DNA from 2 places in the Leptothrix mechoopdaensis genome. Region 2 is predicted to be linked to the other one. Evidence: riboswitches for the same ligand, from Rfam matches in the RefSeq annotation. Region 2 holds a riboswitch; the other holds the start of a gene.
The links. A riboswitch is a leader RNA that binds a small molecule or an ion and turns the genes downstream of it on or off. The one in region 2 is predicted to bind glycine.
Positions count from the first base shown of each region.

Region 1: linked by a shared signal. The riboswitch ahead of ACWA7K_RS05395 (D-amino acid dehydrogenase) and the one ahead of gcvT (glycine cleavage system aminomethyltransferase GcvT) in region 2 are both predicted to bind glycine.

Region 1 is NZ_CM132699.1:1,188,359-1,191,737, forward strand. It holds gene ACWA7K_RS05390 (ankyrin repeat domain-containing protein) at 1-989, opposite strand, end outside; glycine riboswitch at 1,287-1,392, shown strand; gene ACWA7K_RS05395 (D-amino acid dehydrogenase) at 1,440-2,765, shown strand; gene ACWA7K_RS05400 (LysR family transcriptional regulator) at 2,723-3,379, opposite strand, start outside.
Region 2 is NZ_CM132699.1:2,716,752-2,720,130, forward strand. It holds gene ACWA7K_RS11850 (recombination-associated protein RdgC) at 63-1,097, shown strand; glycine riboswitch at 1,152-1,293, shown strand; glycine riboswitch at 1,304-1,430, shown strand; gene gcvT (glycine cleavage system aminomethyltransferase GcvT) at 1,493-2,629, shown strand; gene gcvH (glycine cleavage system protein GcvH) at 2,710-3,084, shown strand; gene gcvP (aminomethyl-transferring glycine dehydrogenase) at 3,183-3,379, shown strand, end outside.

The sequences.
Region 1 (3,379 bases), 1.5 Mb from region 2:
TCGGCGCCCAGGCGCAGCAGCGTCGCGACGACGCGGGGCTTGCCCCGGGTCACCGCCTGCATCAGCGGCGTCCAGCCGTCATCGTCGGCCTGGTCGATCGGCACGCCCTGGGCGGCCAGCACCTCCAGCGCCCGCAGCGATTCGGCGTCTTCCCCGTTGCGCACGGCCACGCGCAGCACGGCCTGCGGCCCGAGCCGTACCGGGTCGGCGCCACGTTCGCGCATCAGCTGGGCAGCCTCCGTCTGCGCATAGGACGCGGCCAGCACCCAGGCGGCGTCGATCTCCTCCTTGGCGGGCCGGCGGGCCAGCAGACGCTTGACACGCGCCAGGTCGCCACGGGCGCCCAGCTGCGCCAGGGCACCGCCGGCCGGTGCCGCACCGGCATCGATCAGGGCATCGACCACGGCCCATTGCTCATGGAACACCGCCGCCTGCAAGGGGCGCCAGGTGTCGGGGTTGCGGACCTCCAGGTCCATGCCGGCGGCGATGAACAGGCGCACCACCTTCAGGTCACCGTCCCGGATGGCCCGGTGGAACGCCGCGCCCGTGTAGGGCACCGGCAGCCGTGCGAGTTCGGCGCGTGCCTTGTCGCGCGGATCGACGGCGGCCGGCACGGCGCCGTCGCCCAGCGCCTTCTGCATCTCCCGCCGATAGGCCAGCACCCGAGCTTCGCGCTCGCCCTCGGTCAGTGCCGCGTTGTCGCGCACGGCGCTGCAATAGGCGGCAAACAGCATCTGCTCCAGATAGACCCGGTCGGCGCGCGGCAGGCGCCCCATCAGGTCGGTCGTCAGCTGGCGCGCCCGCGCCTCCAGTTCCGGCCCCTTCGCATCGCCCAGCAAGCGCACGCCGACCCGCACCTCGACCTCCGCATCACGCGAGGCCTGCTTCGGCATCTCCGGACACTGCAAGGCCTGCGCGGCCCAGGGCAGCGCGCAGGCCCAGGTGACGGCCAGGCACTTCGCGGCGACCCGGGTGGAGCATGTCGACATGGCGCGAAGCATAGAAACAAGGCCCGAGCCGGGCAATGGCCCGGCGCACGTCGTGGCGTGCGATGGCGTCCTGAAGATTGATGCATTGGCCTCATGCTCAACCATCATCCAATGCATTGGACGCCAGAACCGGTCCACCCTACATTCCGCCCGTGCGGTGTCGCCAACACCCCGCATCGGCCGGAAAGGCCGGTCGCAACGGGTGAAGGCGGCAACGCCCTGCAGGAGAGTGCCGGACCTGTCCGGCCACCGAAGGCGCAAACTCCCATGAACGCTCAGGTCCCGTACTGCACACCACCAACGCCGTCTGGAGAGCCGTCACCGACGTGACGCACCGAAGGAGCAAGGCCCCGGGCGATGCCGGGGGCTGAATCTCTCAGGTATCGAGGACAGGGGGAGCGGCACACCGTCCGGCCAGGCGCCGGGCGCATCTGTCCTGTGGGGTGCTCCATGAAAGTCATCGTCCTCGGCGCCGGCCTGCTCGGCGTGACCTCGGCCTATTTCCTGCGCCAGCAAGGCCACGACGTCACCGTCATCGACCGCCAGGCCACGGCGGCGGCCGAGACCAGCTTCGCCAATGGCGGGCAGATCTCCGTCAGCCATGCCGAACCCTGGGCCAACCCGAGTGCGCCGCTGAAGGTGCTGAAGTGGCTGGGCCAGGAAGACGCGCCGCTGCTGTTTCGCATCCGTGCCGACATGCGGCAATGGCTGTGGGGCCTGCAGTTCCTGCGCGAATGCACGCCGGCCCGCACGCGCCACAACATCGAGCAGATCGTGCGTCTGGGCACCTACAGCCGCGACACGCTGCAGGCACTGCGGCGCGACACCGGCATCCGCTATGACCAGCGCACGCAGGGCATCCTGCACTTCTACACGAGCCAGAAGGAGTTCGACGGCGCCGAGGCACCGGCCGCGCAGATGCGTGACCTGGGCTGCGACCGGCGCGTGATCTCGGCCGACGAGGCCGTGCGGCTCGAACCAGCGCTGCGCCACATCCGGCCGCAGCTCGCCGGTGCGACCTACACCGCCGAGGACGAGTCGGGCGACGCGAACCAGTTCGCCCGCGAGCTCGTCGCGCGCTGCATCGCCGACGGCGTGACCTTCCTGATGAGCCACACGGTGACGGCGCTGCGCGAGGTCGGCGGCCGCATCGACCATGTCGAGGCGACCGATGCCGACGGCCGCTTCCAGCGCGTGCGCGGCGACGCCTACGTGCTGGCGATGGGCAGCCTGAGCCCGCTGATGGCCGCGCCGCTGGGCATCCGCCTGCCGATCTACCCGGCCAAGGGCTACTCGGTGACGATGCCGGTCAAGGACGCCTCGATGGCCCACCAGGTCTCGCTGACCGACGACGAATACAAGCTGGTGTTCTCGCGCCTGGGCGACCGCCTGCGCATCGCCGGCACGGCCGAGCTCAACGGCTATGACCGCGACCTGAACCGGGTGCGCTGCGAGGCCATCGTGCGCCGCACCGAGGAGCTGTTCCCCGGCGCGGGCGATGCCGAGCAGGCCCAGTTCTGGACCGGTCTGCGGCCGGCCACGCCGTCGAACGTGCCGATCATCGGCCGCTCGAAGATCGACAACCTGTTCCTCAACACCGGCCACGGCACGCTGGGCTGGACCCATTCCTGCGGGTCGGGCAAGAGCATCGCGCGCATCGTCAGCGGGCTGGCGCCGGAGATCGACTTCGCGTTCACCGGCCTGCCGGCATCGACGTCGGGCAAGGGCGCGGGTCAGGCGCTGAACAGCGCCCGCATGACGCCGCGCAGCCACTGATTGCCGGCGTCCTGGTGGTAACGCGCGTGCCAGTGCTGGCGGACCTGGAAGGTCTCGACCGGCACCGGGCAGGCAAACACGCTCAGGCCGCCGAGTGCGGCCAGCGTCTCGCCGATCTGGCGCGGCAGCGTCACCAGCAGGTCGGTGGCCGAGATGATGGGCGCCAGGCCCAGAAAGCTCGGCAGCTCCAGCTGCACCGTCCGCTCCACGCCTGAGCGCGCCAGTGCCGCATCGAGCAGGTGCGCGCCGGTGCCGGCGGCGATCGTCACGTGCGGCACCGCCTGGTAGAGGTCGAGGTTGAGCCGGCGGCGCCGCGCCAGGCGCGGGTGGGTGGGGCTGGCCAGGCAGACCCAGTCCTGCTGGAACAGCGTCTGCTGGTAGATGCCGGTCTCCAGCCAGGGCGCGTAGCCGACGGCCAGGTCGGCCTCGCCGGAGGCCAGCGCCTGCGCGGTCTGGCCGTCCATGCGGGCGGCGGCCAGCTGCACGCCGGGCGCCTCGGCCCGCACCCGGGCCAGCAGCGGCGGCAACAGCGTGATGTGGCTGGCGTCGGTCATGCAGATGCGGAAACGGCGCTGCGCCGTGGCGGGGTCGAAGGCCTCGTCGAGCGAGGCCAG
Region 2 (3,379 bases):
CGACGCTTCCTTCCACTCCGGCCGCTGCGCCCAACGGACGCAGCGGCCTTTCCTTCCCGACGATGTTCAAGAACCTGCTGATCTACCGCCTGGCCGAGACCTGGCAACCCGACTTCACCGCACTGGAAGCCGCCGCCGACGCGGCCACCTTCATCCCGTGTGGCGCGACGCAGCCGATCTCGGCCGGCTGGGTGGCCCCGCGCGGTCGCGCCCACGGCACGCTGGTCGAATCGATCGGCGGCCATTGGCTGCTGCGGCTGATGGTCGAGCAGAAGGTGCTGCCGGGTTCGGTCGTCAAGCGCCGCATCGACGAGATGGCCGAGCGCATCGAGGCCGACACCGGCCGCAAGCCCGGCAAGAAGCAGCGCAAGGACATGAAGGACCAGGCCCAGCTCGAACTGCTGCCGCAGGCGTTCACCAAGCAGCTCGGCCTGCCGGTCTGGATCGCCCCCGAGCAGGGCCTGCTGATGATCGACGCGGCCAGCACGGCCCGCGCCGACGAGGTCATCACGCTGTTGACCAAGGGCCTGGCGGGCTTCTCGATCGAGCCGATCCACACGGCGCTGTCGCCGTCGACCGTGATGGCCGGCTGGCTGCTGGCGGGCGCGGCGCGGCCCGGCGAGACCGAACTGCCGGAAGCCGCGATCGAGCCGCCGGCCGTCTTCACGGTCGACCGCGACTGCGAGCTGAAGGCGCCCGACGAGTCCAAGGCGGTCGTGCGCTACGCCCGTCACCCGCTCGACACCGACGAGGTGCGCAGCCACATCGAGCAGGGCAAGCGCCCGACCCGCCTGGCGCTGACCTGGAACGGCCGCGTGTCCTTCGTGCTGACCGACCAGATGGTGCTCAAGAAGATCGAGTTCCTCGACGGCGTCTACGAAGGCCAGCCGCCGGGCAACCACCGCGATGCCGACGAGGCCTTCGACGCCGATGCGGCGATTGCCACCGGCGAGCTGATCCAGCTGATCCCCGACCTGCTCGATGCCCTCGGCGGCGAGCAGCAGCCGGGCATGCTCGTGCCGACCGAGCCGGTCGCGACGACCGCACCACGCGCGGTCACCACACCCGCCGGCAACGAGCCGCCGCCCTGGGAATGAACCCGCGCCGAGGTCGGGTCCGGGCCTGACAAGCCCGGAAGGCGTCGGCTACACTGGCCGCCGCCAGGAGAGAGCCGCTGGCCTGCAGGTCCGATCAACACGGGCCCTTCCGCAGGTTGAGGCAGCCGCCGAAGGCGCAGAGACCGGCCGAGCAAGCCGGCCTCGAACGCTCAGGCAAAAGGACTGGCACACGTCTGCGCAACAGACGTCACCTCACTGGAGAGAGACCGCCACGGCCCACGGCCGGCAGGCGGTCCACCGAAGGGGCAAGCGGCGTGGTGGCCCAACCACCGAGCCGTCAATCTCTCAGGTAAAGCGGACAGCGAGGGCACACCCGGCGACCGACAGGTCGGCGGGTCCGGATGGCGCCCCATCCAACGCCCTCGGAGCCTCAGATGTCCGCTGACACGCCCTCTTCTGCCTCTGCCCTGCTGCAGACCCCGCTGCACGACCTGCACCTCGAACTCGGGGCCCGCATGGTCCCCTTCGCCGGCTACGCGATGCCGGTCAACTACCCCGCCGGCATCCTGGCCGAGCACCGCCAGTGCCGCGAGTCGGCCGCGCTGTTCGATGTCTCGCACATGGGCCAGCTGCGGCTGGTCGGCGATGACGCCGCCCGCGCGCTCGAGAGCCTCGTGCCGGTCGACGTCGTCGACCTGGGCGTCGGCCGCCAGCGCTACGGCTTCTTCACCAATCCGTCGGGCGGGCTGCTCGATGACCTGATGATCACGCGCCGCGCCGACGACCTGTTCCTGGTCGTCAACGCCGGCTGCAAGGACGCCGACACGCGCCACCTGATCACGCACATCGGCCACCGCTGCCAGGTCATCCCGATGCCCGAACGCGCGCTGCTGGCGCTGCAGGGTCCGAAGGCGGTCGACGCGCTGGCGCGCATCAACGCGGGCGTCGCCTCGCTGACCTTCATGACCGGCGGCCACTACGCGCTGGCCGGGGCCGACTGCTACGTGACCCGCTCGGGCTACACCGGCGAGGACGGCTTCGAGATCTCGGTGCCAGCCAGCCACGCCATCGCGCTGGCCCGCACGCTGCTGGCCCAGCCGGAGGTCGCGCCGGCCGGCCTGGGCGCCCGCGACACGCTGCGGCTGGAGGCCGGCCTGTGCCTCTACGGCCACGACATCCACGCCGCCACCTCGCCGATCGAGGCCGGCCTCACCTGGGCGATCCAGAAGGTGCGCCGCCCCGGTGGCGCGCGTGCCGGTGGCTACCCCGGCGCCTCGGTCATCGAGGGCCAGCTGACGCAGGGCGCGACGCACAAGCGCGTCGGCCTGGTCGGCCTGGAACGTGCCCCCGTGCGTGAAGGCGCCACGCTGCATGATGCCCACGGCCACAAGCTCGGCACGGTCACCAGCGGCACCACCGGACCGACCGTCAACCAGCCGATCGCGATGGCCTACGTCGCCACCAACCACGCGGCACCTGGCAACACGCTCTACGCCGAAGTCCGCGGCAAGCGCCTGCCGATGAAGGTGACCCCGCTGCCGTTCGCGCCGCACCGATACTTCCGGGGTTGAGCGACGCCCGGGCGGGCCGTCGCTCGGCCCGTTCGCCTCACCCTCCAGACATCCTCGCCATCTGTTTCCAGGAGCCCTACATGCCTCTCCAGTTCACTTCCGACCATGAATGGATCGATGCCGCCGACGCCAGCGCGGCCGTGGTCGGCATCACCGTGCACGCGCAGGACGCGCTCGGTGACGTGGTCTTCGTCGACCTGCCCGCCGTGGGCGCCACCTTCGCCAAGGGCGAGGTCGCCGGGGTCGTCGAATCGGTCAAGGCCGCCGCCGACCTGTACGCGCCGGTCAGCGGCGAGATCGTCGCCGTCAACGAGGCGCTGCGCGACGACCCGTCGCTGGCCAACAGCGATCCGCTGGCCTCGGGCTGGTTCTTCAAGGTCAAGCTGAGCAACCCGGCCGAACTCGCCGACCTGCTCGACCAGACCGGCTACGACGCGCTGCTCAAGACGCTCTGACGCGCCCGCGTCATGACGCTCTCACGCGCCTGACGCCGACCCGGACCGCCCCGCCCTTGCGGCGCGGTCCGGCCGCACCTCCTTTCATCGCCGCCACCATGCCCGCCCAGCATCCCCACGCCGCACCGGTCAGCCTGACCGCGCTCGAGAACCCCACCGAATTCACCGCCCGCCACATCGGCCCCGATGCCACCGACGAGCAGCACATGCTGTCGGTCATCGGCAGCGCCAGCCGGGCCGCCCTGATCGACGCCATCGTGCCCGCCAGCATCCGCCGCGCCGCCGCGATGGACCT